One region of the Halomonas sp. BLK-85 genome, then DNA from elsewhere that is predicted to be linked to it. Evidence: predicted binding sites of a transcription regulator. Region 1 holds the regulator's gene; each other region holds the start of a gene.

Region 1 (10,845 bases):
ACCGGGCGTGACCCAATGGCACAGCCACCCGGGAGAGAGACATCGGCGTGGCCAAAATGCGCTAACAGAGGGCCAAGCACCAGAATGGACGCGCGCATCTTCTTGACCAGCTCATAGGGCGCATGACAATCGGTGACCTGAGAGCCATCAAGCTGGATGGTCATTCTGTCGCCCATGACGGGCTCAACGCCCATTCTGCCCAGCAGCTCCAGGGTGGTCGTAATATCCTGAAGATGAGGCAGATTACCTATGACCACAGGCCCATCAGCCAGCAGGCTGGCACACAAAATCGGCAAGGCCGCATTCTTTGCACCGCTGGCCCACACTTCGCCGTCTACAACTCCGTTGCCTGTAATCAGTAATTTATCCATAAAATCTGCCGTTATTGAGCGCTTTCAGGCGCGCTTTCCCACTGCGTCGGAGTAAAGGTCTTGATACTGATGGCATGCAGCGCGCCCGAGGCTATTTCATTGCTCAAAGCACCATAAACCAGCTGCTGACGCTTGACCGGGGTCAGACCATCAAAAACATCACCGACAGCGGTAACCTGAAAATTGCAGCCTTCCCCCTGAATGTAAAACTCACACCCTTCCAGGCGGGATTCCAGTAATGCCTTAACTTCATTGGGTTGCATTAGCAAACTCCTGTTGGAAATAGCCTAAAAAACAGGGCTCATGATAAAGAAAAGCAACCGCTTTGGCGATTGCTCCATTGCATTGCGCGTTTCCAGGTCCTTTAAATGGCAGGTTCACGCTCAGCCAGGCCTAGGGGAAGGGGCCGAAAATGCCAGTAAGGTTTCCAACTCTGCCAGATTGGCCAGACGACGCAGCGGTGCCGAGAGTTCAACCGCCACAACATCAAGAGAGTACTGGCGACTGATGCGCAACCACTCAAGCAGCACACTGAGCGCGGCACTGCTTGCCTTGTCAACACCTTCAAAACTGATTCGCAACTCACGGATGGACGTGCTGACCAGCCACTGACTGCCTGCAGCCGCGAGTGCGGCGGCCGTTGTAGCATCCACACCGCCGCTTACCCACAGGGTATTGCCACGCTGTTCAAGCGCCACTCCCTGATGAGAGAAAAGCTCAGTCACGCGTCGTCTCCGCCTTCTTCCAGCTCATCCACACCCACTGCAGGCGACCAGTTATCGATAACCGCGTCATAATCACGGTTATTATCACGCATGGCCTGGTCGAACTGGTTACGGAAGGTCAACCCAAGGTTAATGCCGTTAACAATCACATTAACGACTCGCCACTCACCATCAGAGAGACGAAGGCTATAACTTACGGGATAGACATTGCCATCATTCGCCACGATTTCCATGTCCACGCTGGCCTGGTCATCATAACGCTGGGCACGCTGGGTGTCCGTCACGCGTATTTCGTCATAGTCAAATGTCACAAGGCCACGGGTATAGGTATCGATCAGTGTCTGTCGAAAAACCGCTACAAAATCCCTGCGCTGTTCGGGAGACGCGTTGCGAAAGTAGCTGCCCATGACGCTGGCCCCGATGTAGCGAAAATCAGCCACATTCTCAAGATTCTCATCAACAAGTTCTTTTAATTCATCAACGTTATCGGCGTAGTAGTCCTTACGCGATTCCAGCTCACCCATAAAGGTGTCTATATTGTTACGCACAACCTCTTCCGGCCCCATGGATTGCGCCTGGGTTGGTGGCGCAAACATCAGCAGGAGCGCAAACAATGTTGCCAGCCATGCAGTCGGCTTTTGAAATCCTTTGTCACTTCCTATCATCATGCTTTTCCTTTTTGATTACTGTTTCACGCAGCGTCATTCACTAAAAATAAGACACGCCGCCACATCAACCGTTCGCCATACTCGATACAAACTGCTGAATCAATTCTTCCAGCACCACGGCTGATTGGGTATCACGTATGGTCTCGCCATCAGCCAGCGTCTCCGGGTCGCCACCAATGCTCAGACCAATATACTGTTCACCCAGCAGGCCAGCCGTCAGAATCGCAGCGGTTGAATCGCGGCTGATCTGTCCTTCCAGATCACTGTCAAGCTTCATGACAACCCGGGCATCATACCATTCGGTGTCCAGCTCAATGGATTCCACCCGCCCCACGGTAACCCCGGCCATGGTGACCCGGGCGCGCGGTTTAAGGCTGCCGATATTGGCAAAGTTAGCTTCGAGGTGAAATGTCTGCGTTGAAGAAGCAAGCGAAAGGCCACTGACCCTCAAGCCGAGAAATATCAGCCCGACAATACCGGCCAGCATGAAAAGCCCAACGCCCAACTCCATGGTTTTACTACGCTTCATGTATCTGCTCCAACGTTAAAGGCCGCCAAACATTACGGCGGTCAAGACAAAATCCAACCCGAGTACCGCTAGCGAAGAATATACAACGGTGCGCGTTGTCGCGCGTGAAATCCCTTCCGATGTTGGCACCAGATCATATCCCTGAAAAACGGCTATCCAGGTCACCACCACGGCAAACACCAGACTCTTGACCATACCGTTGCCCACATCATTCAAGAAGGTAACGCTGGCCTGCATATTGCTCCAGTAGGAGCCTTCGAATACGCCTAGCCATTGCACCCCTACCAGATATCCCCCCCAGACACCTACCACACTGAAGCCCACCGTAAGAATCGGCAGCGACACAAACCCTGCCCAAAGGCGAGGGGCGACTACACGGCGTAGCGGATCCACTCCGATCATCTCCATGCTTGACAACTGTTCAGTGGCTTTCATCAGGCCAATTTCAGCCGTCAATGCTGAACCTGCACGACCAGCAAACAAGAGTGCGGCCACCACAGGCGCCAGTTCACGTAGCAATGATAAAGCGACCATCTGGCCTAAGGCTTCCTCCGCGCCAAACTCAACCAGAATAGTGTAGCCCTGAAGTGAAATCACCATGCCTATAAACAGGCCGGAAACCAGCACGATGGCTAGCGACAAAACGCCAACAAAATGCATCTGCTGCATCCATAGTCGCCAGCCTTCACGAGACGGAACGCTTATCGCCGACTGACCAAGAAAAAGACCGGCACGCCCCAGGGCTTCCAACAGATCAGACCCCTTGCGTCCCAGCCTGGTCACCCGTGCAAGGATGTCGGAAAAGTTTGCATCCATCTAACCAATCCTTGTGGTTGCATCGTGATTAAGAATGTCGTCGTAAAACGGCTGCGCGGGATAATGAAAGGGCACGGGGCCATCCGGCTGGCCATGCATAAACTGCTCGACGCGGGGGTCCTGATGCGTATCCAGCATCTGTGGCGTACCGTGAGCAACAACTTCGCCGTCTGCGATCAGGTACAGGTAATCGGCAATACTCAAGGTTTCCTTGATATCGTGAGACACCACCACCGAGGTTAGTTCAAGCGCCTGATTGAGGCGCTTGATCAGCTGCACAAGGACCCCCATCGAAATGGGGTCCTGACCCACAAAAGGCTCGTCATACAGAATCAATTCAGGGTCCAGAGATACAGCACGGGCAAGCGCCACGCGACGGGCCATTCCACCCGAAAGCTCGGATGGCATCAGCTCTCGAGCCCCTCTAAGCCCTACCGCCTGCAGTTTCAAAAGCACGATATCGCGCACCATCGCATCCGGCAGATTGGTATGTACCCGAAGAGGAAAGGCCACATTTTCGAACACATCCAGATCGGAAAATAAAGCGCCGCTCTGGAACAACATTCCCATGCGTTGGCGCAATTTGAACAACGCCTTCCTGGAAAGCCTGTTGACATCCTGCCCATCGATCAGGATGCGTCCACTGTCTGGCGTCAACTGCCCGCCAATCAACTTGAGCAATGTTGTTTTGCCCGTGCCGCTCGGCCCCATGATAGCGGTTACCCTTCCACGAGGAATGGACATGTTAACGCCACGAAAGATCTCATGATCTCCCCGCGTAAAATGCAGATCCTGTATTTCAATAAAAGCAGTATCAGTCATATAAAACCCGGCACTCACCTTGTGCGCAGAAAGCATCAGATACCTGGCGAAAGCCCAGTAGCAAACAGACATCTGACGGTGAAGGGCGTTCAAAAACGTAATCGAACATTGTATTCTAACTCAATTCAGAATTTCTAAAACATCTATTGTCGCACGTGAGCGGGAATAAATATGCGGTCACCTCGCTACGGATGTTAATATAAAATGTTTCATTTACCGATCGGTGATCGTCAAGTGAGTCATGCCATGCCCCATGCGATACCCCCAGCTACCAGCTTGATGCGTGAAAGCGCACTGCGCACGTTACAGATAGAACAGGAAGCGATTGGTCATCTACAAGCCAAGCTTGACGAGCACTTTGACCGCGCCTGCGAACTGATCCTCGCCTGCAAAGGACGCGTTGTGGTCACGGGCATGGGCAAATCCGGACATATCGCGGGCAAGCTTGCGGCCACCCTGGCCAGCACCGGTACACCCGCCTTTTTTGTTCACCCCGGAGAAGCCAGCCACGGCGACCTTGGCATGATCACTCGCAGCGACGTCGTCATTGCCCTGTCAAACTCTGGTGAAACCAGTGAAGTGACCGCCCTGTTGCCCCTCCTCAAACGTCTGGGAGCCCCCTTGATAAGCATGACTGGGCGAGTGCATTCCACCCTGGCTCGTCACGCCGATGCCCACCTGAACAGCGGGGTTGAACGAGAAGCTTGCCCTTTGGACCTGGCACCGACCAGCTCTACAACGGCAGCGCTCGCCCTGGGCGATGCTCTTGCGGTGGCCCTGCTTGAGGCACGTGGTTTTACGGCTGAAGATTTTGCCCTTTCACATCCGGGCGGCACTCTCGGCAAGCGTTTGTTACTTTGCGTGAAGGATGTAATGCACGACGGCGAGCGTCTGCCAAGCATCCCCCTTGGGAGCCCTTTGCGGGATGCCCTGCTGGAAATTACCCTAAAGGGGCTGGGGTTTACCTGCGTGATCGATTCCCAAGGTCGGCTTGCCGGGGTTTACACCGATGGTGATTTACGCCGCACTCTGGATCACCATTACGATCTGCGAGATGTGCTGGTGGATGACGTCATGACTCGCCCTGGCAAACGCATCGCGCCCAGCATGCTGGCCGCTGAGGCAGTGCGGCTAATGGAGGAAAGCAAGATTACCGCTCTGGCAGTGGTCGATGATGAGCAGCGCCCAATCGGCGCACTTCACATGCATGACTTGCTCGTCAGTGGCGTTATCTAGCAAGCATACTTGGCAAAAATATCAACTGCCTTCTCAGATGGAGTTTTCATGAGCCAACCCGCCAACCTGGTTGATCACCTGCGCCGCGTGCGCTTATTTGCTATGGACGTCGATGGCGTACTGACCGATGGCCGGTTATATTTTCAGGCTGATGGCGTGGAGATAAAAGCCTTTCATACGCAGGATGGACAGGGTCTCAAGCTGCTTAAACGGGCCGGGTTGCATGTTGCCATCATTACCGGGCGGGATTCCCCCATGGTCAGCCAACGCGCAGCGGCACTCGGCATCCCCCACGTCTATCAAGGCTGTGAAGATAAACTTGTCACTCTCCGAAAGCTTTGCCAGCGTTTGAATCTCGAGCTCGATCAGGTCGCCTACTGCGGCGATGACCTGCCAGACCTGGCCACTATAAAGCGCTCTGGCGTCGGCATTACGGTGCCGAATGCCCCTGATTACCTGCACACTCATGCTGACTGGATCACTGAGCGGCTGGGCGGGCACGGCGCAGTTCGCGAAGTATGCGATGCCTTGCTCGATGCTCAGGGCCATTGGGGCACTGTGATAGACACTTATCTACACGGTCGCCGCTGATAATGACCGAGAGCCGCTCTTTCGTTACCTTACAACGCCTGGTTCTGGCCGGTCTCATCCTTGCGTTGGGTGGGTTGCTGGCCTGGTTCGATTGGCAAGCAGACTCAGGTCACACAATCGACCCGGACGCCAGAGCTGAAGAACCCGGACATGTGGTCGATAATGCTGTGCTCACGCTGTATGACCAGCAAGGCGATCGCCATCAGCGCCTGACGGTCAAAAAACTGACGCATACGCCCCAACGCCAGACCACTCAGCTTGAGTCTCCGCGCGCCCTACTGGTCGATAGTCAACAGCGCGAGTGGCACGCAAGTGCGCAGCAAGGCCACATCGACAATCAGGGGGAGCATCTTGTTTTACGCGGCAATGTCCGCCTAAGGGAGCCTCAGGAAACCTGGCTGCTGACCACACAGCGGCTTGATTATCACAGCGCAGAAGCGCACGCCTTCAGCAACCGCCCTGTCATGCTGGAACAACCGCCTCAATCCATTCAGGCTCAACGAATGGATTTATGGCTTAACGAAGACCGCATGCAGCTGGCGGGCCAGGTGCGTGGTTATCACCCGACCGAGATGGCACCTTAAAGGAGTATTACCCGATGAATATCCCTGCCTTGACCACTCGTGTGTTTTTCAGCCTCTTGCTCAGTGCGGCCAGTTTTCAGGTGCTGTATGCCGCCCCTGGCGATCCTGTTGAAGTAGAAGCCGACCAGCTCGATATCGACCAGAACGCAGGCACCGCCGTTTACACTGGCGATGTGCGCATACGCCAGGGTGATCTGCGTATAGACGGCACTCGAGTAGAAATTCAGCGTAACGCCAATGGCGAACTGTCCAGAGCAATTGCCACGGGTGACCGCGCCTATATCCGTAATCGTTTCGAAGGCCGGAAAGAGATTACCGAAGGCAAGGCCAAACGCATCACTTACCATGTCGCGGAACGCCGGGTGGTGCTGACAGATCGCGCTGAACTCAGTCAGGGAGACGACCGTTTCACCGGCGGCCAGTTGGAATATTTCATCGATCGGGGTGTCATTCAGGCCCGATCGGATGTCGAAGGCAGTGAAAACCAACGCATTCGCATGATCTTGCAACCTGAGCAGCAGTAGGAGCCTTCAGTGTCTTTCGATGACGTCACGGCTGCAGTACTGAGCCCACCCGGCAAAACACTTTCAGCACGCCACCTGGCCAAAAGCTATAAGCGACGCCGAGTTGTCAAGGATATCAATCTTGATATTGCCCAAGGCAGCATCGTTGGGCTTCTTGGCCCCAATGGCGCAGGCAAGACCACATCTTTCTACATGATTGTCGGGTTGGTTAAAGCCGATGCTGGCAAGGTATATATCGATGACCTGAATCTTAGCCGGGCACCCATGCATGAACGCGCCATTGCCGGGATCGGCTATCTGCCTCAGGAAGCCTCCATTTTTCGCAAACTGAGCGTCGCTGACAACATCATGGCGATTCTGGAGACCCGCCAGGGGCTTTCCCGCAACGAACGTAAAGATCATCTCGAGAAACTGCTCGAGGACTTTCATATCACTCACATTCGCGACAACCTTGGCATGAGCCTGTCCGGCGGTGAAAGGCGTCGCGTTGAAATTGCCCGCTCGCTGGCCACTGATCCGCTTTTCATCCTGCTTGATGAACCTTTTGCCGGGGTTGACCCAATTTCTGTTGGTGATATCAAGACCATCATCCGTGCACTCAAGGCACGCCACATTGGCGTATTGATTACTGATCACAATGTCCGGGAAACCTTGGATATCTGTGATACCGCCTATATCGTCGGCGACGGCCACATCATTGCCAGCGGCTCCCCCGATACGATTCTGGACAATCAGCAAGTCCGGGATATCTATCTTGGCGAGGACTTTAAACTGTGATGTCAGTCGTCGCCCAGACTGTTAGTCATCACATTCACAGGTAATTTTTTTCGATGGCATGCTTATTGCTGCTTGCGCCTGAAAGCCGGTGGTTTTAGGGTAAAGCTTTATATGCCACGGGTGGTTCACGAATGGTCATGAAAGCGTCCCTTCAACTGCGTCTTGGCACTCAACTGACGATGACTCCCCAGTTGCAACAGGCAATCGCCCTGCTGCAGCTGTCGACTCTGGATCTTCGTCAGGAAATCCAGAACGCACTGGATGCCAATCCTTTACTGGAACAGGAAGAAGAGTTTGGCGAGCACGCCAGCCAGGAAGACAAGGAAGCTGACTGGTCAGAGGATATTCCCAGCGAACTCTCGGTCGATAGTGACTGGTCAGACACATACCAGGATTCATTCGGTTCAGGCAGCCCTGGCCAGGAAGGCCCCGACTTTGAGCGTGACACGGCAGTACAAAGCCTGCACGGACATCTTTTGTGGCAACTTGCCATGACAGATATCAGCCCCCGTGAACACATTATCGCCGAAACCCTGATTGATGCGGTGGATAACAATGGCTACCTGTCACTGACGTTAAGCGAGATTCGTGAAAGTCTGCAGATGACTGCCCATGAAGGTATACAGCAACGTGAAATCGAGAGCGTCCTGTTACGCCTACAACAGTTTGAGCCTACTGGCGTATTTGCCCGCGATTTACGTGAGTGCCTGATGCTACAGCTGGCAGCGCTACCCGACACGACGCCATTGCTTGTTGCGGCCAAACGCCTGGTCAGGCAGTTTCTGGAAATACTCGGCAAACATGATAGCCGCACTCTGAAACGCCGCCTTAATCTGGACGACGACCAACTCAGCGAAGTGATTGGCCTGATACGAAGTCTGGATCCTCGTCCGGGCAGCACCTTTGGTAGCACCGCCAGCGGTTATGTCACACCCGATCTGGTGGTGCATCATGATCATCAGGGTTGGCACCTGACGCTTAATCCTGATGCCATTCCTCGACTACGCATACAACCGGAATATGCCAGCCTGATCAAGCGTGCTGACAAAAGTGAAGATAACCAGTTCCTCAAGGATCATCTTCAGGAGGCGCGCTGGTTGATCAAAAGTCTGGCCAGCCGCAACGACACCTTGCTGCGTGTCGGCCAGGAAATCATTGTTCGCCAGATAGGCTTTCTGGAACAGGGCGAAGAAGCCATGAAACCGCTGATTCTTGCGGATATTGCCAGCGCCGTGGATATGCACGAATCGACCATATCCCGCGTCACCACCCAGAAGTTCATTCATACCCCGCGCGGAGTATTCGAGCTCAAGTACTTTTTCTCAAGCCACGTCAGCAATCAGGACGGAGACCATCACTCAAGCACTGCCATTCGGGCACGGATCAAAAAACTGATCCAGGAAGAGCCGGCTCATAAACCGCTATCCGACAGCCGTCTGGTGACGCTGTTGAATAAGGATGGCGTAAGCGTGGCGCGACGCACCGTGGCCAAATACCGTGAAGCCATGGGCATTCCGTCTTCCAGCGAACGCCGCCATCTGAGCTGACTCCTCAACGGCTATATGGCAACCGGCTCAATCGTTTTGTCAAGAAGTGGCTGAGTTCAAAGGAAACTTGCCCCAAAGGGCTTTGCTTCATAAAAAAAAGGGTTACAATCAAAGATCAGTCCGATGAAAGGAGTACGTCAATGCAAGTCAACATTACCGGCCATCACGTAGAATTGACCGACGCCCTGCGCGACTATGTCAACGAGAAGCTCACTCGGGTAGAGCGCCATTACGATAATATCACTACGGTTCAGGTCACTCTGTCGGTAGAGAAAGAGCGTCAGCAAGCTGCCTGTACGCTGCACGCTTCCGGCGCAGACTTGCATGCTGAAGCTACGGATGTCGATATGTATGCTGCTATCGATGCCCTGGCAGACAAGATTGACCGTCAGCTGGTTAAACACAAGGAAAAAGCCCAAGCACGCGCCCAAGGCGCAGGTGTGCGGTAAACCAATGACATTGGAAACCATCCTGCCTCCGGAGCGCGTTCTCTATGATGTGCCTGGGGGCAGCAAAAAACGGGTGCTGGAATTTTTCAGCACCTTTATTGCCCAGAACACCCCCAGCCTCGACAGCCAGGAGGTATTTGGCCGTCTGATCAATCGGGAGCGCCTGGGCAGTACCGGTATCGGCAATGGTGTGGCCATCCCGCATGCCCGTAGCCCACACTGCTCAACCCCGATTGGCAGCTTTCTGAAACTTTCTGAAGCGGTTGATTTTGATGCGATCGATGGCGAACCGGTCGATCTGGTATTTGTGCTTTTGGTACCCGAACAAGCAGATGACACCCATCTTGCGCTGCTCGGTCAGGTAGCCACTATCATGAATGACGCAAACGTTCGGGCTCAACTTCGCAAGGCAGGTAGTCAGCGGGAACTACTTGACCTGATCAGTGAGAAAATACGCGATAGCGCCTTCTGATCCAGATGCTTCCAGTACACCCGAAACACTTTCAGGGTGTCCCCATGCAAGAGAGACGCTATGCAACTGGTCATTATCAGCGGCCGTTCCGGCTCAGGAAAATCCATTGCCCTGCAAGCGTTGGAAGACCTTGGTTATTACGCCATTGATAATCTTCCAGCGATGCTTCTGGCTTCTTTGGTTGATGAACTACGCGACCAGGGGGAGCAGTCACGCCTGGCCGTCAGCATTGATGCCCGGAATCTGCCCGGGGCCCTTGAAAAACTCCCCAGACTGCTCACTGAACTGCATCAACGCGACATTCATTTTCAGATTGTCTACCTGACCACAGACGCACGCATCCTGCTTGAGCGCTATTCGGCAACCCGCCGCCGTCATCCGCTGACCCGCCATAGTGATCTCACCCTTGAGGAAGCCATCAGCAAGGAAGAAAACACGCTGAGTGCTGTGCGCGATCTTGCCGACCTGACGATTGATACCTCCCGGATGACCGCTCATGATCTGCGTAGCCGGATCACTGACCAGGTGGCGCTGCACAAGAGCGACAAACTGACGATCACCTTTGAATCTTTTGGCTACAAGCGCGGCGTTCCACTGGATGCCGACCTGGTGTTTGATGTGCGTTGCCTGCCGAACCCTTATTGGGATCCGATGCTACGCGAATCCACCGGACGCGACAGCGATGTTCAGGCATTCCTTAATGATTACCCGATTGTCAAAGCAATGGGCGACGA
Region 2 (10,845 bases), 870 kb from region 1:
ACTGGTTTGAAAGCGCAAAAAAGACCCGATAACGTTAGACATAGGCAAACAAAACCTCTACAAATAATATACACACATACGGAGGTGAACCATGTTCGGTTTATTCAAGAAAGACCCCGCCAAGAAGCTACAGCAGCAGTACGAGAAGAAACTCGAAGAGGCCATGCAGGCCTCCCGCAATGGCGATATGCGCGCCAATGCCACCCTGACCGAGGAAGCCAACGCCCTGCTGGCTGAAATCAATAAACTCAAAGCCCAGGACTGAGCCCATGTTGCGCCTAGCCCCTGCCTTACGCGCCTTATGGCTCGTACCACTGGCGAGTGTTTCCGGCATATCGCTTGCCGCCACAGACAGTGACCAGTGTGCTCACCCCGGCCAATGGTGGCAGGGCGGGCAAGCCGTTACGGCGAACAGCCTGTTTGAACAGGCCGCCGACCAGGATGTCGTGCTACTGGGGGAATACCATGACAGGATGAGCCACCATCGCTGGCAGCTGCATACCCTGGCGGGGCTGGCCGCCCACCGCGACAAGATGGCCATAGGGCTGGAAATGCTGCCGCGTGACGCCCAGCCGGCCCTGGATGCCTGGGTGGCGGGTGAGCTGTCCGAGGCGCAGTTTCTCCAGCAGAGCCAATGGCAAGAGGCCTGGGGCTTCGACCCTGACCTCTATTTGCCCATCCTGCATTTTGCCCGTATGCAGCAGATTCCGCTGCTGGCCATCAACATCAAGCCGGAGCTGCGCCGCCGGCTGGCCACCGAGGGGTTCGATGCCGTCAGCGCCGAGCAGCGTTTCAACATCGAAGCGCCGGCGCCCGCCAGCGACGCTTACCGCCAGCGCCTGGAACAGAGCTTCCAGATGCACCCCACCAGCATGGGCGCTGAGGGCCATGGGAATGAAGATCAAGAAGGTGATAACGCCTTTGAGACCTTCCTTAACGCCCAGCTGACCTGGGATGCCGCCATGGCCGATGGCCTGGCTTCCGCCGTTGACGATGACACCCTGGTGGTCGGGCTGATGGGCGTGGGCCACCTGGCATACGGCGACGGTGTTCCCTACCAGCTGGAGGCCATGGACATCACCGATACGCTGTCGCTGATGCCCACCCCCCTGGAAGCCTGCGAGCCGCCTGACAGCCAGCTGGCGGATGTGCTTTATCTGCTGGGCGATGAAGCGGCCGCAGAGACACCACCGCCCCGCCTGGGCGTGCAGATTGCACCGGGTGAGGATGGCGTCAGTATTGTTGCCATCCGAGAAGATTCCCTGGCCCATGAGGCCGGGCTTCAGCCAGACGATACAGTGACGCAGGCTGCCGGGCAGGAGGTACGTGCCCCGGGGGAACTGATTGCCACCGTTCAGCGTCAGGCACCGGGCACCCTGCTGCCCCTGGAGATCCTGCGTGACGGCAGCCGCCAGGAGATACTGGTACGTTTTCCACCCGCTGCACCCTTGAGGTAACCCGATGAGGCTGTTTGCCCTGTTGTGTAGCCTGGGGGTGTGGGCCGGCCTGTGGACGACAGGCGCCCTGGCGACAGCGCCAGCACCACAGGCAGATATCGAGAAATCTTTTCAGGTAGCCCTGGACCCGGGAGAGCGCTCGATCAGCGGCACCCTGGTGCTTCGTCTGCCCGAGGATAGCGATGCCGAGCCACTCACCTTCACACTGGCCTCCGGCCTGAACCTTGAGCGGGCCGAACAGGCTGAAGAACCGCTTGAGTGGGAAGAGACCGGCTCAGGCCGCTATCGGCTTGAGGCGCCTGCCCCGCAGTCACCGATCACCCTGAGCTGGTCAGGCCAGCTTCCGGCTCAGCTGCCTGGCGGCGGCTATTGGTCTGAAGATAACCTCTGGCTACCCGGTCAGCTGGCCTGGTACCCAAGGTTGGATACCAGTGCGCCCTTTGCCGCCGACATTGAGGTTTCCACCCCGGACAGTATCGAAACCGTTGTCAGCGGCCACTGGCTGGGCACCGCCAGCCAAGACAACCAGCGCCAATCACGATTTGCTCACCCCCAGGCCCGGCAGTTATCGCTCGCGGCCGGTCGCTGGCAGGCAGCAACCCGTGACATTGCCGGCGACGGCACTGAAAGTGTCACGCTTCGCACCCTGTTCCCGGAGAGGCTAAGCGCTGGCTTTGCCGATACTTATCTGGACGCCGCCGAGCGTGCTCTGCTGCTGTTTCAGCAGCGTCTCGGCCCTTACCCCTATTCAAGCTTTACCATGGCCGCCTCATCGCGCCCCATCGGCTTTGCCTTTGCCGGTTTCACCCTCTTGGGCGAGCAGGTCATCGCGCTGCCCTTTATTCCGCATACCTCGCTGCCTCATGAACTGATGCACGGCTGGTGGGGCACCGCCATACAGGCCACACCGGGCCAGGGTAACTGGAGCGAAGCCCTGACCACCTACCTGGCCGACTACGCCATGGCGGCACAAAAAGGCGAAGAAGGCGCTCTGCGCCAACGCTGGCTGACCGACCTTAACGCCCTGCCGGATGCCGACCATCTGGCCCTGCAAGACTTTGGCTACCAGCGCCAGCCCCAGGACCGCCTGATTGGCTACCAGCACGGCGCCATGCTCTTTCATATGCTCGAAGCGCAGATAGGCACATCGGCCTTTGACAGCGCATTGCGCCAACTGATTGACCAGCATCGTTTCGGGCAGGCCAACTGGCAGGCTATACAAGACGCTTTTGAAGACACTTCCGGCCAGGCGCTGGGCGGGTTCTTTGACGCCTGGGTGGCGCAACCCGGCCGCCCGACGCTGGGCATGAACACCCCCCGCCTGGAAGAAACGCCAGAGGGTTACAGGGTCACGTTCAACCTGAGCCAGACGGCGCGCCAGCATGACCGCCATGACGATGAGGAACGGCGATGGCCGCTGCGACTTCCGGTAGACATTCACTATGCGCAAGGAGAGACCGATCGCACCTGGCTCAACCTGGAAACGGCCAGCGAGCGTTTCACTCTCGATACCCGTGAACGCCCCACCCGCATGGTCATCGACCCGGATTACCAGGTGTTGCGACAACTGCCCAACGCGCCGGAAACCCTGCGCGAGCTGAGCCTGGCCACAGAGACCCGCTGGCTGCGCCTGGGTGCCTTCCAGGAGCTGCCCCTGCCGCGTGGCGCTACTGAACTCGACAGCCTGCCGGATGACCTGACGACCACCCCGCTGTGGGTGATCGGTACGCCGGATGAGATTGCAAAGTGGTGGGACGACCAAGGCCTTGAAGCCCAGGCTCAACCCCCCGCAGAACAGCCGCAAGACGCCCCTGACGGGACGCTATGGCGTCAACCCGGCACCCAGCTGGGCATCATCAGCGCCCCCACGCCGCAAGCCGCCATGCGCCTGGTGCGCGGCCTGCGCCACTGGGGAAGCGCCAGTTACGTTGTACTCAACGATGGCGACACCCAACGCGGCACCTGGGAAAGCGAGCCTGCCTTGCAGCATACTTTTTGACCCATGCTTTGCCACCAGCCATTATTCATCCGCCAGCGCGGGCAGCAGCGCCTTGAGTTTGCGCGTCAGGGTATTGCGCCCCCAGCCCAGCAGTTCGGCGGCCTCGCCCTTGCGCCCACCGGTGTGTTTTAACGCCGTCTCGATCAGGATGCGTTCAAAATCGGGCACGGCTTCTTCCAGCAGGTGCGTATGCCCCTCTGCCAGGGCCTGATCGGCCCAACTGCGAAAGGCACTGCGCCAGTCCCCGTGCAGGGTACCTTCCAGGGTATCCGCATCGCGCAGCTCGGGCGGCAGGTCTTCCACCAGTATTTCCCGCCCGGAGGCCATAACCGTCAGCCAGCGGCAGATGTTCTCCAGCTGGCGCACATTGCCCGGCCAGGGCAGATGGGTCAGATGGGCTTCCGCCTCGGGTGTCAGCACCTTGATATCCGTTGACAGCTCCTTGGCCGCTTCGGCCAGGAAGTGCCGGGTCAGGCGGGGAATATCCTCGCGCCGCTCTGACAGGCAAGGTAAATGCACCCGGATCACGTTAAGGCGATGGAACAGGTCCTCGCGGAAACGCCCGTCTTCCACCAGCGATTCCAGGTTCTGGTGGGTGGCAGCAATAATCCGCACATCAACCCGCACCGGCGTATGCCCCCCGACCCGGTAGAACTCACCGTCCGCCAGCACCCTCAGCAAGCGCGTCTGGGTTTCGGCGGGCATGTCACCGATCTCATCCAGAAACAGAGTGCCGCCGTTGGCCTGTTCAAAGCGGCCCTGACGCTGGGCCGCGGCACCGGTGAAGGCGCCTTTTTCGTGGCCGAACAGCTCGGACTCGATCAGATCACGCGGAATCGCCGCCATATTCAGGGCAATAAACGGCTTGCCCGAACGCGGGCTGTGCTGATGCAGCGCCTGGGCCACCCGCTCCTTGCCGGTGCCAGATTCACCGTTGATCAGCACGGTAATATGCGAATGCGACAGCCGCCCGATGGCGCGAAACACCTCCTGCATGGCCGGGGCTTCGCCAATGATTTCCGCGTTCAGGCCTTCCGGCACGCTGACCGGCTGCTGGCGCTCGCGGGCATGGGCCACCGCCCGGCGCACCAGCGCCAGGGCTTCATCAACATCAAAGGGTTTGGGCAGGTATTCAAAGGCACCGCCCTGATAGGAGGCGACGGCACTGTCCAGATCCGAGTGGGCGGTCATCACGATAACCGGCAGATCCGGGTGGGCGTCACGGATCCTGGCCATCAGATCCAGGCCGTCAATCCCCGGCATGCGGATATCGGTCACCAGCACATCCGGCGGCTCGGCAATCAGGCGCTCCAGCACCGTATCCGCACGCTCGATACATTCAACGTCCAGATCAGGCTGCGCCAGGGCGCGCTCCAGTACCCAGCGAATCGCGCGGTCATCGTCCACAATCACCACACGAGCAACATCGGTCGAGTGAACTTCAGTCATGGCGCTTCTCCGGTGAAATCAACCAACAAATCAGTAGATGGCCCCATCAGGCCGGGCCATCCATAAACAGGGGAATCAGTAAACGAAACTCCGTCCGCCCAGGCCGGGACTCGCACTCGATCAGCCCCTGATGCTGGTGCAGGATCGACTGGGCGATCGACAGCCCCAGGCCGCTACCTTCAGCGCGCCCGGACACCATGGGGAAAAACAGCGTTTCCTGGAGACTGTCCGGCACCCCCGGCCCGTTATCAATGATGCCCACATCGCACACCAGCCGGTGCCGCTCGGCGCCCAGGGTAAACTGTCGCCGTGCCCGGGTGCGTAATACCAGCCTGGGCGCCTGCACACTGGCATCGTTCATCGCCTGAACCGCATTACGGGCCACGTTGAGGATCGCCTGGATCAGCTGGGCCTCGTCACCGGACAGGTCCGGCAGGCTGGGATCATAGTCACGCTCAATACGCACCTGGGGGTGCTCGGCAATCAATAAGGCACGCACCCGCTCCAGTACCTTATGAATATTGACCGGTGAGTGCTTCACCATGCGATTGGGTCCCAGCATGGAATCCACCAGATCGCGCAGGCGGTCAACTTCTTCAACAATAATATGGGTAAATTCCTTCAGCCCCGGATCAGAAAGATCCCGCTCCAGCAGCTGCGCTGCGCCGCGAATGCCGCCCAGCGGGTTTTTCACCTCATGGGCCAGGCCGCGGGCCAGCACCTTGATGGTTTCCTGGCGGGTCGTCAGCGCTTCCTCACGGGAAATCTGCATCAGCCGGTCACGAGGCTCAATTTCCAGCAGCAGCTCATCGGCGGACAGCGGTGTCACGGTGTAGTCCACTGTCAATGGCTCACCGCTCATCGGGATGACCCGGGCCTCGCGCTGGGTAAAGGGATGAAAGGCATCACGGGCCTTGATCAGGACATCCTCAATCGCCTCCTCCTCGCCCAGCAGCCCCTCCAACCGCGACCCCATCACACGACTGATACTCACCGCCAGCAAGGCTTCTGCTGCCGGGTTCATCCACCGCACCTGCAGCTTGCCATCCAGGAGCAAAACGGCAGTGGTGAGGTGGTCAAGCAAGCGTTGGTACATATCACTACCTGTGATCGAGTGGCATGGTGATGGAACTGCAAAAAGCGCGCCAACCTGGCGCAGCTTACTGACACAGCGTTAAGCCAGGGCTGGCCGCGCTTACACGGGCTGTTCGCGACCAGAATGCCCGCCATGATGCGCCCACTAAAGCACCATTATGGTGCAACATGAAACCGCACCATCGGGGTCTGATGGCGCACCCGCCCCTGGGCATCCAGCAATTCAGCCTGAAGCTGGTGCACGCCGGCAGGCAGATTGGCCATCCAGAAAGCCTCGCTGTGCATCGCGCTCTGGTTGATTTCACCATTAAGGCGCAAACGCAGCTGGTGGTCGTCACGCAGCGCCGGGCTCAGATCAATCTCGACCGCTGTGGCAGCGCTATTTAATCGCGCCTGATGGGCAGGATAGGCTATGGTAAAGCGATCATAAGGCATGAAGGGCGGGCCGGGAGCAGGCTTGCCTGATGGCTCAGAAGCCGGTGATGACGAAGCGACACCCGGCAGCGGCGCCAGCTCCACAGCTTCACCACCCCGCGCCGGGTTATCGGTAAAGGTGACGCGGCCTTGCTCATCCACCACCCGATAAACCGCCTGGGCTGCCAGCGATGGCGCTCCAACCAGCAAGGCCGCCCCGAGCACTCCCGCGCAAAGCCGCTGCCATTGCTTTTCTGCTGTGTGTTTGGCCATTACCGCCCCCTAACAAAAAACCCCGCCGAGGCGGGGTTTATAACGGATCACGTCGGGTTATGCCCCCTGGGTGATCATAGCAGCTTAGTTCAGCATCAGTGCTTATATCAGCAAGGTGCTTAGCAGCTGTAGTACATGTCAAACTCGATCGGGTGCGTGGCCATACGCATACGCTCGACGTCTTCCATTTTCAGTTCGATGTAGGCATCGATCATTTCATCGGTGAACACGCCACCTTCAGTCAGGAAGGCGCGGTCAGTATCGAGGGCTTCCAGCGCCTGATCCAGGCTGTGCGCAACGGTCGGCACGGCCTTGCCTTCTTCCGGCGGCAGGTCGTAGAGGTTTTTGTCCATGGCATCGCCAGGATGGATCTTGTTCTTGATACCATCGATACCGGCCATCAGCATGGCTGAGAAGCACAGGTAGGGGTTGGCGGTCGGGTCAGGGAAACGCAGCTCGACACGCTTGCCTTTCGGGCTGGCGGTATACGGGATACGGATGGACGCGGAACGGTTGCGGGCGCTGTAGGCCAGCATGACCGGCGCTTCAAAGCCCGGCACCAGACGCTTGTAGGAGTTGGTTGAGGCATTGGCAAAGGCGTTCAGGGCACGGGCGTGCTTGATGATGCCGCCAATGTAGTAAAGCGCCATTTCAGACAGGCCCGCGTACTCGTCACCGGCGAACTGGTTCTGACCTTCTTTCCAGAACGACTGGTGAACGTGCATGCCGGAGCCGTTATCACCCACGATCGGCTTGGGCATGAAGGTGGCCGTCTTGCCATAGGCATGTGCCACGTTGTGGATCACATACTTCATTTCCTGAACTTCGTCGGCCTTCTTCACCAGGGTGTTGAACTTGACGCCGATTTCGTTCTGGCCGGCGTTGGACACCTCATGGTGATGCACTTCTACCGACTGGCCAATCGCTTCCAGGGTATTGCACATGGCACTACGAATATCGTGGAAGCTATCCACCGGGGGAACCGGGAAGTAGCCGCCTTTGACACGCGGGCGGTGGCCCAGGTTGCCGCCTTCCACCTGACGGTCAGTTGACCAGGCACCTTCTTCTGAAGAGATCTTGTACATGGCGCCTTCAATATCGGCCTTCCAGTGTACTTCATCAAAGATAAAGAACTCAGGCTCCGGGCCAAAGAAGGCGGTATCGCCCAAGCCGGTAGACTGCAGATAGGCTTCAGCGCGCTTGGCAATAGAACGCGGGTCACGATCGTAGCCCTGCATGGTGGCCGGCTCGATGATATCGCAGCGCAGCACCAGGGTAGCGTCTTCGGTGAAGGGATCCAGGTACGCTGAACCGTCTTCCGGGCGCAGGATCATGTCGGATTCGTTGATGCCTTTCCAGCCATTGATGGAGGAACCATCAAACATCTGGCCATTTTCAAAAAACTCTTCATCCACGTCACGCGCAGGAATCGTCACGTGCTGTTCCTTGCCGCGCGTATCAGTAAAACGCAGGTCGACCCACTTGATGTCGTGTTCTTCGATGAGTGCAATTGTCTTGGTTGACATGGTGTCCTCCGGTTTAGGCGTAACTGAGCGTATCTGGGCACCTGTTGGTACCTTGCGTATTACCTGAAGCTTCAGGCAAGACGCAGAACAGGCCAAACGCGGTGCAAAGTTAAATCGGCTACTGTTTTAGCACGTCCAGGCATCCGCTGCCTATGACCTTAGCCGCTGACATTTATAATGCAGGTTGTATGCCAACCACGCACCAATAAAGGGTATAAAAAAATAAACTCCTGTTTTAGATGATATTTATCCGCTTTTTCAAAATCACTCAATGCCACATAAAAGAGCAAAACGTATTTCCCAACGCCTAAATGCCACTAAAAGGCGACCCATCCCAGTATTAACGCACCAAAAAAGCACAGATAAAACCCATATTGCACCATATAAGTGCAAAAGGCTTGCAGAAGTGACGACCAGGCCCTTGACGCCTCCTCTTTCCCCTAATCCGGATGTGCTCTAGTGTGTAGGTAAGGCCAACCGCGCAGCCTGACGCTTTCAATCAGCCACCAGCCTGGCGGACTTCACACTCTTTCCAGCCAAGGAAATAACCATGCACAAGCACATCGAATGGGACCCCACCGACGGCGACAGCGTCACCGCCAACCTCAACCCCGACACCCCTTACCCGGGCGAGATCCTTTCCGCCCGCTACAAAGGCTGCAATGTGCGCGTCAAGGTAGAAACCTACCGCGAGGATGACTGCGTCAGCGTCGCCAGCGTTGTGGCTCTCATCACCCCCAGCGGCAAACGCAAGGAAAGCCACCACGACCTGCAACTCGGCGACATCGTCCGCCTGCCGGATGACAAGCGCAGCATTGAACGCTGGCATGAAGAAGATCAGCAAGGGGATGAATAAAGAGGCGTTGATGATGCTTACCACCGATTCATCAACGCCACCCCGTCATTCCCGCGTGCTTTTAACGGGATTCCATGTTGATCTTGGTGTTCTTGCCGCTGCAGGAAAGCCAATCTTCCTACACGCATAAGGAAGAAGCACAAAAGTCCCCGGCAGCATCACCTGCTTCGCACAGCGCTTGCGCAAATTCAGAGTTGCCTGTGCGCCAGCGAACAATATCGTCATTAGCTGTATAGAAGGCTTGTGATGAATGAGCACTTAGATGGAAACAACCGCGAAGGGCCTTGTCATTTTTCGCTGATGCCGCGGTCGGCGGTGAAACGCCTGGATTGGTTGTGCTGCCGTTGGCGGTGCTGTGGCTGTCGGGCCCACCACAACGGTAGCGTCAACAATGTTAAAAACCCATTGTTGGTTTTAGAGGACTAAACACCTGGATTGTGTTGTATCTCAGTAGAGGAGACGTTCATTGCAGCGAACGTCTCCATTTAGCAGCCTTTACCAGAGAAATTACTGTTTCATGCAAGCCTTTCCGCTTGGCCAACAAAAGCACCTTCTCCCTGACATGACACTGCATACGACATAGTCACTGCATGCCGCCCATACACAGGTATTTCAGTTCCATAAATTCATCCAGCCCGTAGTGGGAACCCTCGCGGCCCAGCCCGCTTTCCTTGATGCCGCCAAAGGGGGCTACTTCGGTGGAAATGATGCCCTCGTTGATGCCTACTATGCCGGTTTCCAGGGCCTCAGCGACGCGCCCTATGCGTTGCACGTTGTTGCTGTAGAAATAGGCCGCCAGGCCAAACTCGGTGTCGTTGGCCATGGCAACGGCCTCGGCTTCAGTCTCGAACTGAAACAGTGGTGCAACCGGGCCAAAAGTCTCGGCCTTGGCAATCTGCATATTCTGGGTGACGCCTGTGAGTATGGTGGGGGTGTAAAAACACCCGGCAAGACCTTCCAGGCTCTGGGGGGTGCCGCCACACAGTATGCTTGCGCCCTTGTCGGTGGCGTCCTGAACATGCGCTTTGACCTTGTCGAGCGCGGCCTGATTGATCAGGGGCCCTTGGTCGGTGTCGCCCTCAAGGCCGGCGCCCACTACCAGTTTGGCCACGGCGTCAGCGAGTTTTTCACTGAATGCCTGGTACACGCCAGACTGCACGTATACTCGGTTGGCGCACACGCAGGTTTGCCCGGTGTTGCGGTACTTTGATGCCATCAGGCCGGCCACAGCCGCATCAAGGTCAGCATCGTCAAAGACGATAAAGGGCGCATTGCCACCCAGTTCCAGGCTGACTTTTTTAACGGTACTGCTGGCCTGAGACATCAACAGCTTGCCCACCGGAGTGGAGCCCGTAAAGGTGACCTTGCGGACCTCGGGGTGGGTGGTCAGCGTCTTGCCTATGTCGGGCGCCTGCGCTTTTGAGCAGGTCACCACGTTGAGCACACCGGGGGGAATGCCGGCCTGCTCGGCCAGTTCAGCCAGTGCCAATGCACAAAGCGGGGTGTCTTCAGCAGGCTTTACCACCACGGGGCAGCCGGCTGCCAGGGCCGGCCCAACCTTGCGGGTCATCATCGCAATCGGGAAGTTCCATGGGGTGATGGCGGCCACCACCCCGATAGGCTGCTTGATGACCATGATCCGCTTGTCAGGGCCGTGGCCTGGGATGACATCACCATAGGCGCGTTTGGCTTCTTCTGCGAACCATTCAACAAAGCTGGCGCCATAGGCGACTTCGCCCCGTGCTTCTTTCAACGGCTTGCCCTGCTCAGCCGTCA
Region 3 (10,845 bases), 990 kb from region 1:
CTAAGAGCTGTTTTTAAGAACTGTTTTAAGCATTATTTTAAAAAACCTCTGCTGAGGGTTAGTAGGTTTTATAAGGCAGGAACTTGCCTGAAAGAACCACGTTGACGCGATCGCCTTTGGGGTCAGCTTCACGCTGAATATCCATGGAGAAATCAATAGCGCTCATAATACCGTCGCCGAACTCTTCGTGGATCAGTTCCTTTATAGTGGTGCCATAAACGCTGACCACCTCATACCAGCGGTAAATCAGAGGGTCGGTGGGTACCTCGGTAGGCAAGGAGCCCTTGTAAGGCACAATTTGAAGCCAGGCGATGGCTTCATCAGAAAGGTCAAAAATTTCCCCTACTTTCTGTGCCTGCACCTTGTCCAGCGTCATCTGGCCTAGGCAGGCGGCCGTTGTCCATTCCTTGCTCAATCCAACCTGTTTGGCGACGTCAGCCCATTGAATACCTTTGCTGACTTTCGCCGAAATGATCATGCCCGTTACTTGTTCACGATCCACTATCATAATGTCACCCCCTGGGTTCAGATGATGTTAGTCAGCGAGCGCTATATGGAAATTAACCGGGTTGCGCATTGTATTGGCAACCGGGGAATAGAAGTTTGCGTGCTCGACAATTTCGGCAAGCTGCTCACGCGGGGCATCGCCTTCTATCAGCACCTTGACGCGAATCTCTTGAAAGCCCATCAATGAAGGAATCATCTCGGCGCCTCCCGCGCCCCAGGCGGCAGGGTTGCCAATGTCGCCTTCCAGGAAAACTTCAAGTTTGGATAGCGTGACTTCCTTCCAGGTAGCGACGGCGGTAATACCGACGGCAAGGCATCCACCCAGTCCGGATAGCACGATTTCACCTGGCGCCGGGGCTGTATCTTGGCCAAATAAATGCAGCGGTTCATCCACCACAACCTGATGATGATTAACATGGCTAATGGTGCGGTACTGTCCTTCAGTGACGGTATGAACCTTGTTGGTGCCACGCATCTGCGGGTTCTGGCGGCCTTTTTCGGCAAAGCCCAGAAGACCATCACGGTCTATCGGGCGCAGGTGCTGTGTCACTGTTGCGTTATCGGAGATTGCGGTTGCCATTTTGATTTCCTGCCTTTGAAGAGCATAGCGATAAGCGTCAAGCGATGTTTATACCCAGCGCTTGTACCTATCGGCCTATTACTCGTTGGTGGTGAATTAACGATTAACTGAGTTTCGTTAAACACACTCTGCAAACTGCAAGCCAACTTTTTTTTATACTTTAAATACAAGCAGCTAGAGTGTTTTCGGTGTGTAAAAGGTGTGGCTGGCAGGAAAGTGCCAACTAAATTTGGACAGGATAAAGACGCTACACAGGTTTATATTGTCATCTTTGTGGACAATGTTGTTTTTGTCAGCAGCTCTTTGGCACCCGATAGGCAAGATACATTGCGTCATATTCTGCAGCCTTTCCAAAGCTGTATTTTGGTGCAATGCAAAACGAGTACCCGCCAGCGGCGCACCATAAAAAAGCAGGGTGACTCCTGAGTGGCTTGAAAGAAAGCTCTTTCTGGCATTTTTAGTGTTGACTAAATAATTGAATTAAATGGAAATTAACTCATTTAGGCGATTATGGCGCGCTCCTTGCTGGGGCTGTAGGACTTTGCAGGCATCCGTGTACTGGATGCATCATTTCAAGGCCCTGTGTTCAGGGCGAGGAGCTTTGCATGTCTTCACAGACCGTTTCTAACTCTCATCAACCTCTCTCTCACAGTGTTTCTGGCACATCTTGCTATTCAGGTGTCAAGCGCAAGCTTTCCATGACGTTGCTGGCGGCTGCGATTGGCGCAACGGGCACCCAGGCGTTTGCTCAGGATGATGATCCGATCAAGGTGGGTATCCTGCATTCGCTGTCCGGCACCATGGCGATCAGCGAAACGGTGCTCAAGGATACCGTTGAGATGCTGATCGAGCAGCAGAACGAAGCAGGCGGCCTGCTGGGTCGCGAGATCGAGCCGGTTGTCGTAGACCCCGCTTCCGATTGGCCGCTGTTTGCAGAAAAAGCCCGCGAGCTGCTCGAGCAGGAAGAGGTTGATGTCATCTTCGGCAACTGGACATCGGTATCACGTAAATCGGTATTGCCGGTAGTTGAAGAACTCAACGGCCTGCTGTTCTACCCGGTGCAGTACGAAGGCGAAGAGTCTTCTGAAAACGTCTTCTATACCGGCGCCGCTCCCAACCAGCAGGCAATCCCGGCGGTCAACTACCTGCATGACGAGGTGGGCGTAGAGCGCTGGGTGCTGGCCGGCACCGACTACGTTTATCCGCGCACCACTAACCGCATCCTCGAAGCCTACCTGCAGGAAGAGTTTGGCGTGTCAGACGAGGATATCATGGTCAACTACACGCCTTTCGGGCATTCCGATTGGCAGAACATCGTCTCGGAGATTGGCCGTTTCGGTAGCGAGGGCAAGAAAACCGCGGTGGTCTCCACCGTTAACGGCGATGCCAACGTGCCGTTCTACCGCGAGCTGAGTAACCAGGGTATCGACGCGGTGGACATTCCGGTAGTGGCCTTCTCCGTGGGCGAGCAGGAGCTGACCGGGATCGATGCCGAACCGCTGGTGGGTCACCTGGCGGCCTGGAACTACTTCATGAGTGTCGATACCGATGCCAACTATGACTTCATCGACGCCTGGCTCGATCACACCGGCGAAGATGATGCGGTAACCAACGACCCCATGGAGGCGCACTACATTGGCTTCAACATGTGGGTCGAAGCGGTCGAGAAAGCCGGCACCACTGATGTTGATGCGGTCAAGGATGCCATTATTGGTGTGAGTGTGCCCAACCTCTCCGGTGGTTATGCGGCGATGATGCCCAACCATCACATCACCAAACCGGTCATGATCGGCGAGATTCAGGACAACGGTCAGTTTGCGGTGGTCTGGGAAACACCGTCTACCGTGGCCGGCGATGCATGGTCGGACTACCTGCCGGGCTCGCGGGACCTGATCAGTGACTGGCGCAAGCCGATGGAATGCGGCAACTACAATGTGGCGGAAAACCGCTGCATGGGTAGCGAAGCCGAAGAGCAGGCCGAATAAACGCTTGCTGAGGACTGATAGGCCGGGGGCGGCGCAGACCGTCCCCTCGGTTCATTTCCACACCTGACTCATTCCCCTGTGCGCTGTCCGATAAGGGCCAGCGTGCAGGACACGCCACTCAAAGGACTCACCCATGAGGATTCCTTGCTACGTCGTTACGACAAGGATCGTCACCTGCCTGCTGATTAGCCTGCTAAGCTGGCTGCCGATGACGGGAGCCGCTCAGGAACCGGACGGTCAAGCATTACTCGAAGCATTGGATACGCGCTCATTCGACGATAAAGCCGCCGCGATTAATGCCATTATCCAAAGTGAACAGCCACGCGCCGATGTGTGGCTGCAGGCGATGCTGGACAGTGACCTGCAGCGCCTTAAGGATGATGGGCGCTTTGTGATCGCCCTGGAAACGGCGGGCCTGGACGTCACCATTGAAGATGCGCTGACCGGTGAGGCGATGGGCGAGGTGAGCCGACGCAACCTCGAGCGCCTGACGATCAACAACGCATTGCGCAGCCAGTTGCGATCGGCAATTTCGCTGGTCGAGCTTTATAACGGCGATCAGGATGCCCGTCTTGACGCCGCTGAAGGGTTGATTGGCGATGTTGAGGACGCCCAGGTCGCGCCGCTCACCAACCGCCTCGACGAAGAACCTTCAGCGGCTGTGCGCGAACGCTTGAACCAGGCGCTGGCGGTTTACCGCCTCAACCAGGGTGATGTAGACGCGATCGAGGTGCTGGCGGGCAGCCTGAACAGCCAGGTGCGCGTTGCGCTGAACCGTGCTACTCAATCGGATGACCCTCTGGTAGCCGATGCGGCCAGCGCTGCGATTGCCGACATCCAGCAAAACCTGAAAATCAATCGTGGCCTGGAAACCCTCTACTTCGGGCTGTCGTTAGGCTCGGTGCTGGTGCTGGCGGCCATCGGCCTGGCGATTACCTTCGGGGTGATGGGGGTGATCAATATGGCCCACGGCGAGCTGATCATGCTGGGGGCCTACACCACCTGGATGATGCAGCAGCTGCTGCCGGGTCAGCCCGGCATGGCGCTTATCCTGTCGATCCCTGCCGGTTTCATGGTGTCTGCCCTGGCGGGTATCGCCATTGAGCGCGGGGTGATCCAGTTCCTCAAGGGTCGCCCGCTGGAAACCCTCCTGGCTACCTTTGGCATCAGCCTGATTCTCCAGCAGCTGGTGCGCACCGTCATATCCCCGCAGAACCGTACCGTGATCACTCCGGAATGGATGAGCGGCTCTCTGGTGGTCAACGATGCGCTTTCGCTGACCCTTAACCGTCTTTATGTACTGGGCTTTGCCCTGGTGGTGTTTGCCGCCCTGATGCTGATCATGCGCCGCACCCGTCTGGGCCTTGAAGTGCGCGCCGTGACCCAGAACCGTGCCATGGCACGTTCCATGGGCATTCGCGCCACCCGCGTCGATATCATGACCTTCGCGCTGGGTTCGGGCGTGGCCGGGCTTGCTGGTGTGGCGCTTTCCCAGCTGACCAACGTCGGCCCCAATCTGGGCCAGAACTACATCATCGATTCCTTCATGGTGGTGGTGTTTGGCGGGGTCGGTAACCTGTGGGGCACCCTGGTGGCGGGTATGTCGCTGGGCGTGATTAACCAGGTCATCGAGCCTTGGGCGGGCGCGGTACTGGCCAAGATTATCGTGCTGGTATTCATCATCCTGTTTATTCAAAAGCGACCCAAGGGGCTCTTTCCCCAGAAGGGCCGCGCGGCGGAGGGCTAGGCAATGCAAGCGATGGATTCTGCACAGCGGTTCTGGCTGACCCGCCCGTTTTTTGAGCGCGCCACTCAGCTGTTTCTGGGGGTATTGCTGGCGGCCCTGACGCTGGTCACCGTGCTGCACGTCATGGTGCCCGAGGGGCACCCGCTTTACGTCAGCGCCTTTACCGTCAACCTGCTGGGCAAGTACTTGAGCTATGCGCTGCTGGCGGTGTCGGTGGATCTGGTATGGGGCTATCTGGGGATTCTCAGCCTCGGCCATGGAGCGTTCTTTGCCATCGGCGGCTATGCCATGGGCATGTACCTGATGCGCCAGATTGGCGATCGCGGCACCTATGGCGACCCCATCCTGCCGGATTTCATGGTGTTCCTCAGCTGGGACAGCCTGCCCTGGTACTGGCTGGGTTTTGACATGGCCTGGTTCGCGTTTCTGATGGTGCTGCTGGCGCCTGGCCTGTTGGCGCTGGTGTTCGGCTTTCTGGCTTTTCGTTCCCGGGTCACCGGGGTTTACCTGTCGATTATTACCCAGGCGCTGACCTTTGCGCTGATGCTGGCCTTCTTCCGCAACGAGATGGGCTTTGGCGGCAACAACGGCCTGACCGATTTCCGCGAGCTGCTGGGCTTTGACCTGCGCAGCGATGCCACCCGGCTGGGGCTGTTTATCGCCACCGGTATTGCTCTGGCGCTGGGTTATATCCTGTGCCGGGCGATTGTCACCAGCAAGCTGGGGCGGGTCAGTGTGGCCACCCGGGATGCCGAGGCACGCACGCGCTTTCTGGGCTATCGGGTCGAACGCTTCCAGCTGTTTGTGTTTGTGGTCTCCGCCATGCTGGCGGGCCTGGCCGGCGCACTCTATGTGCCGCAAGTGGGCATCATCAACCCCAGCGAGTTCTCGCCGATTTTCTCGATCGAGATTGTTCTCTGGGTCGCCCTGGGCGGGCGGGCCACTCTGTATGGCGCTGTGATAGGGGCGCTGCTGGTCAACTATGCCAAAACCGTCTTCACCGGCATTATGCCGGATGCCTGGCTGTTTGCGCTGGGGGCCATGTTTGTGCTGGTCACCGTCTTCCTGCCCAAAGGCGTGGCAGGGCTATTCCGCTATCTCAAGCGTAAGCAAGGTGACGACCACCCACCCAAGGAGGCCACCGCATGAGCTTTTTGCAATCGCTTACCACCCGGGACAGGGTGTTCGACTTCATGGCGCCTCAGGCGTCGCCGGTAGATGTCCGCCACGGGCCGATTCTGTATATGGAGGATGTCACCGTCAGCTTTGATGGCTTCAAGGCCATCAATAACCTCAACCTGACGATTGATGATGGCGAGTTACGCTGCATTATCGGCCCCAACGGGGCGGGCAAGACCACCATGATGGATATCATCACCGGCAAGACGCGCCCCAACCAGGGCAGCGTCTGGTTTGGTAGCCGCCATAATCTGCTGCAGATGAACGAGCCGGATATCGCCAGTCTGGGCATCGGCCGCAAATTCCAGAAGCCTACCGTGTTTGAGGCACTCAGCGTGTTTGAAAACCTGGAGCTGGCGATGTCTGCCGACAAGCGCATCCTGCCTACCCTGACAGCACGCCTGAGCGGCGAGATCAAGGACCGTATCGAGGAAGTATTGACCACCGTCGGGCTGATGGCGCTGCGCCATCGGCCCGCCGGAATTCTTTCCCACGGCCAGAAGCAATGGCTGGAAATCGGTATGCTGCTGATGCAGCGCCCGCGCCTGCTACTGGTGGATGAACCCGTGGCCGGGATGACCGAACAGGAAATGGAACGCACCGCCGAGCTGCTGACCCGCCTGGCCGGCCAGCAGTCGGTAGTGGTGGTTGAACACGATATGGGCTTTGTGCGCTCGATTGCCCGCCAGGTGACAGTGCTCCACCAGGGCAGTGTGCTGGCCGAGGGCAGCATGGACCAGGTATCCAATGACCCCAGGGTGGTCGAAGTGTATCTGGGCGTGGACGACGAGGAGGCGGCCTGATGCTGGCAATTGAACAACTCAACCAGTTTTACGGGGAAAGCCACACCCTCTGGGATCTGGATCTTGAAGTGCCCGCCGGGCAATGTACCTGCGTGATGGGACGTAACGGCGTGGGCAAGACCACCCTGATGAAGGCCATCATGGGAGAAGTGGCGGTCAAAAGCGGCCAGCTGCGTTACCAGGGGGAAAGCGGTGATATCGAGCTGACCAAAAAAGCCATTGAAGCGCGCTCGCGATTGGGCATTGGTTTTGTCCCCCAGGGGCGGCAGATATTCCCGCTGCTGACGGTGGAAGAAAATCTGCGCACCGGCCTTGCCGCACGCAGCGATGGCCAGAAGAAAATTCCCGAGCGCGTCTACGAGCTGTTCCCCGTGCTCAAGGAGATGAAGCACCGGCGTGGCGGTGATCTGTCCGGCGGTCAACAGCAACAGTTGGCGATTGGCCGCGCCCTGGTGATCGAACCGCGCCTGCTGATCCTTGATGAACCCGGAGAAGGCATTCAGCCCAACATCGTCGCCCAGATTGGTCAGGTGATCCGCCAGCTGATCGCAGAAGACGGCCTGACGGTGCTGTTGGTCGAGCAGAAGTTGCCCTTTGCACGCAAATACGCCGACCGCTTCGTGATCATGGATCGCGGTCGGCCGGTGGCCAAAGGCGATATTGGCGAGCTTTCCGACGAACTGATCAAGCAGCACCTGACGGTTTGACAAACACTCGGGGTCAGAATCGCGCATGTCACCAAGAGAGTGCACTGACAAAATTGCACTGCTCTTTTTTGGTGCGTAAATAAAGCTTTAACGTCCGGAAGGATGACTCTAACCTGTTGAAATAAATATAAAAAAGGTTTAACTGGGCGTTTTGGTACGGCGGTTGCACTGTTCTGGCCAGATTCTTTAGCGAATGGGACCTTTATGAGCATTGCGGCTGTTTCGGGTACGCCATCCTTGCCAACGTCCGGGCATCGTTTTGATAGCGAACGCCACTGGGCGGCGTCTCTGGCACTGCGCTTTGTTAACCGTGATGAGATCACCCGTTTGGTGCAGGCGCGCCATCAGGGGCCTTTACGGGTGCAGCGCGCCTTTTATCCGGAAGGGCGTACCCAGGCCTGCCATGTCTATGTTCTCCATCCGCCCGGGGGCCTTGTCAGTGGTGATGCCCTGACCATTCGCGCGGATATCGAACCCGGTGCCCATGCGCTGCTGACCACCCCCGCCGCCAACAAGCTTTACAAGGCCGACAGCCAGGGCGTTGCCTGGCACCAGCAGACAACGCTAAACGTTGAGGATGGCGGCATCCTTGAGTGGCTGCCTCAGGAAACCATCGCCTTTGATGGTTCCAAAGGCACCCAGCGCACCCATATTGCCCTGCAGGGCAGCGCCCGCTGCCTGGGCTGGGAAGTCATGGCACTGGGCCGCCCCGCCAGCCAGCTGCCCTATGCCTCCGGGCGCATTGAACAGCAGTTTCGTCTTACTCTGGATGGCAAGCCGCTATGGCTGGAGCGCCAGCCGCTGGACCCGCTTCACCCGCGCTTTCGCGGGCGCTGGGGGCAAGGCGGTGCGACGGTACAGGCCACCCTGTGGGCGGTGGGTGTCAATGATGCGAGTAGCGCGATTGATGAACTCAGAAGTACCTTGCCGGATAACCCGCGTTGGGCGGTCACCGTTCGCCACGATGTTCTGTTACTGCGCTACCTGGGGCGCTGCCGAAATGAAGCCTGGGCCTTGTGCGAACAGGCCTGGCAGCTGCTGCGCCCGCGTTGGGTAGCGCGCGACGCCCACACCCCCCGTATCTGGTTAACCTGACCCGATGGACTGCTGGAGACATGCCCGATGGAATTGACCCCACGCGATAAAGACAAGCTGCTGCTGTTCTCGGCCGCCCAGCTTGCCGAGCGCCGCCGTGCCCGTGGCCTCAAGCTTAACTACCCGGAAGCCGTGGCGCTGATCAGCTTTGAGATTATGGAAGGTGCCCGTGACGGCAGAAGTGTCGCTGACCTGATGAGCTACGGCCGTGAGATTCTCAGCCGTGACGATGTCATGGACGGCGTGGCTGAGATGGTGGATGAGGTCCAGGTGGAAGCCACTTTCCCGGATGGCACCAAGCTGGTCACCGTCCATACGCCGATTAGCTAATCATCAACCTTCAGGAGGAGCCGGCATGATTCCCGGAGAGTATCAGTTACAAGACGGTGACATTGAGCTGTGTGCAGGCCGCGAGCGCGTGGCGCTTGAGGTGGCCAACACCGGCGACCGGCCGATCCAAGTAGGGTCGCACTACCACTTTGCCGAGGCCAACCCGGCGCTGGTGTTTGAGCGCAGCAAGGCCCGTGGCCTGCGCCTGGATGTGGCGGCGGGTACCGCTATCCGCTTTGAACCCGGCCAGACCCGTGAAGTTACTCTGATTCCCTTTGTCGGCAAGCGGCATATTTATGGGTTTCGCGGTGAGATCATGGGCCCCCTGGACACAGAGGCTCAGCAAGGAGAAGGCCAATGAAGCCGGTCAACAAGATCAGCCGTCAGGCTTATGCCGATATGTATGGCCCCACCCTGGGTGATCGGGTACGCCTGGGCGATACCGAGCTGTGGATCGAGGTTGAGAAGGATGCTACCCACTACGGCGATGAAGTGAAATTTGGCGGCGGCAAGGTGATCCGCGATGGCATGGGACAAAGCCAGCAGCATAGCGAGGCTGTCATGGATACGGTCATCACCAATGCCTTGATTCTCGACTGGTGGGGCATCGTCAAGGCGGATGTCGGCATTCAGAAAGGTCGGATTGCAGCCATCGGCAAGGCCGGTAACCCGGATACCCAGCCGGATGTCGAGCTGATCATCGGCCCCGGTACGGAAGTCATCGCCGGAGAAGGCAAGATTCTCACTGCGGGTGGTATTGATGCGCATATCCACTTTATCTGCCCCCAGCAGGTAGAAGAAGCGTTGATGAGTGGCATTACCACCATGCTGGGCGGCGGCACCGGGCCGGCCACCGGCTCCAATGCCACCACCTGTACGCCGGGTGAATGGCATATCGGCAAGATGCTGCAGGCCGTGGATGAAATGCCGATGAATACCGGTTTTCTGGGCAAGGGCAACGCCAGCCTGCCGGAGGCGCTGGAAGCCCAGCTGGAAGCGGGTGCTATAGGCCTTAAACTGCACGAGGACTGGGGCACCACCCCGGCGTCGATTGATAACTGCCTGAGCGTGGCCGAGCGCTACGATGTGCAGATCGCCATCCATACCGATACCCTCAATGAATCGGGATTTGTGGAGGATACCCTGGCGGCTTTCAAGGAACGCTGCATTCACACCTACCACACCGAAGGTGCCGGTGGCGGCCATGCGCCGGATATCATCACCGCCTGCGCCAAGCCCTATGTGTTGCCGTCCTCCACTAATCCAACCCGGCCCTATACGGTCAATACCGTGGATGAACACCTCGACATGTTGATGGTGTGTCACCACCTTGACCCCAATATCCCCGAAGACGTGGCCTTTGCCGATTCGCGCATTCGCCGCGAAACCATTGCCGCCGAGGATATTCTCCATGATCTGGGGGTTATCTCGATGATTGCCTCGGATTCACAGGCCATGGGCCGGGTAGGGGAATCCATCTGCCGAACCTGGCAAACCGCCCACAAGATGAAGGTACAGCGTGGCCTCCTGCCGGAAGATGCAACCCGGGGCGCCGATAATTTCCGCGCCCGGCGTTATATCGCCAAGTACACCATCAACCAGGCGCTGACCCACGGGGTTGCCCATGAAGTTGGCTCGGTGGAAGTCGGCAAGCTGGCCGATCTGGTGCTGTGGAAGCCGGCCTTCTTTGGCACCAAGCCGGCGATGATTATCAAGGGTGGGATGATTGCCGCTGCCCCTATGGGCGACCCTAATGCCTCCATTCCCACGCCTCAGCCGGTGCACTACCGCTCTATGTTCGGTGCCTTTGGCCGCGCGGCCAGCAAGACGCGGCTGAGCTTTGTCAGCCAGGCCGCGCTGGATGCAGGCGTTAAAGAAAGGCTGGGGCTGGAAAGTTCCCTGGCCGCCTGCA

The links. The regulator sigma-54, encoded in region 1, starts transcription at its own class of promoters, with help from an activator protein. The targets are predictions, from matches to a motif close to TGGCACNNNNNTTGCTNT.
Region 2: glnL (nitrogen regulation protein NR(II)) is a predicted target of sigma-54. The motif match lies at 6,036-6,053, and genes of this name have one in related genera.
Region 3: urtA (urea ABC transporter substrate-binding protein) is a predicted target of sigma-54. The motif match lies at 1,599-1,616, and genes of this name have one in related genera.

What each region holds. Positions count from the first base shown of each region.
Region 1 covers NZ_CP087731.1:1,919,603-1,930,447, forward strand. Annotated here, with positions in the region: gene murA (UDP-N-acetylglucosamine 1-carboxyvinyltransferase) at 1-371, opposite strand, end outside; gene LL947_RS08650 (BolA family protein) at 383-634, opposite strand; gene LL947_RS08655 (STAS domain-containing protein) at 755-1,096, opposite strand; gene LL947_RS08660 (MlaC/ttg2D family ABC transporter substrate-binding protein) at 1,093-1,692, opposite strand; gene mlaD (outer membrane lipid asymmetry maintenance protein MlaD) at 1,829-2,293, opposite strand; gene mlaE (lipid asymmetry maintenance ABC transporter permease subunit MlaE) at 2,309-3,109, opposite strand; gene LL947_RS08675 (ABC transporter ATP-binding protein) at 3,110-3,931, opposite strand; gene LL947_RS08680 (KpsF/GutQ family sugar-phosphate isomerase) at 4,178-5,167, shown strand; gene LL947_RS08685 (KdsC family phosphatase) at 5,216-5,758, shown strand; gene lptC (LPS export ABC transporter periplasmic protein LptC) at 5,761-6,342, shown strand; gene lptA (lipopolysaccharide transport periplasmic protein LptA) at 6,357-6,866, shown strand; gene lptB (LPS export ABC transporter ATP-binding protein) at 6,876-7,643, shown strand; gene LL947_RS08705 (RNA polymerase factor sigma-54) at 7,775-9,190, shown strand; gene hpf (ribosome hibernation-promoting factor, HPF/YfiA family) at 9,331-9,639, shown strand; gene ptsN (PTS IIA-like nitrogen regulatory protein PtsN) at 9,644-10,111, shown strand; gene rapZ (RNase adapter RapZ) at 10,172-10,845, shown strand, end outside.
Region 2 covers NZ_CP087731.1:2,789,190-2,800,034, forward strand. Annotated here, with positions in the region: gene LL947_RS12650 (DUF6435 family protein) at 92-265, shown strand; gene LL947_RS12655 (ChaN family lipoprotein) at 270-1,457, shown strand; gene LL947_RS12660 (M1 family metallopeptidase) at 1,462-3,456, shown strand; gene glnG (nitrogen regulation protein NR(I)) at 3,478-4,905, opposite strand; gene glnL (nitrogen regulation protein NR(II)) at 4,952-6,001, opposite strand; gene LL947_RS12675 (DUF4124 domain-containing protein) at 6,157-6,687, opposite strand; gene glnA (glutamate--ammonia ligase) at 6,807-8,213, opposite strand; gene LL947_RS12685 (hypothetical protein) at 8,764-9,069, shown strand; gene LL947_RS12690 (NAD-dependent succinate-semialdehyde dehydrogenase) at 9,653-10,845, opposite strand, start outside.
Region 3 covers NZ_CP087731.1:2,907,824-2,918,668, reverse strand. Annotated here, with positions in the region: gene cynS (cyanase) at 59-508, opposite strand; gene LL947_RS13315 (OsmC family protein) at 536-1,087, opposite strand; gene urtA (urea ABC transporter substrate-binding protein) at 1,786-3,072, shown strand; gene urtB (urea ABC transporter permease subunit UrtB) at 3,206-4,819, shown strand; gene urtC (urea ABC transporter permease subunit UrtC) at 4,832-5,968, shown strand; gene urtD (urea ABC transporter ATP-binding protein UrtD) at 5,965-6,801, shown strand; gene urtE (urea ABC transporter ATP-binding subunit UrtE) at 6,801-7,508, shown strand; gene LL947_RS13285 (urease accessory protein UreD) at 7,713-8,603, shown strand; gene LL947_RS13280 (urease subunit gamma) at 8,631-8,933, shown strand; gene LL947_RS13275 (urease subunit beta) at 8,959-9,294, shown strand; gene ureC (urease subunit alpha) at 9,291-10,845, shown strand, end outside.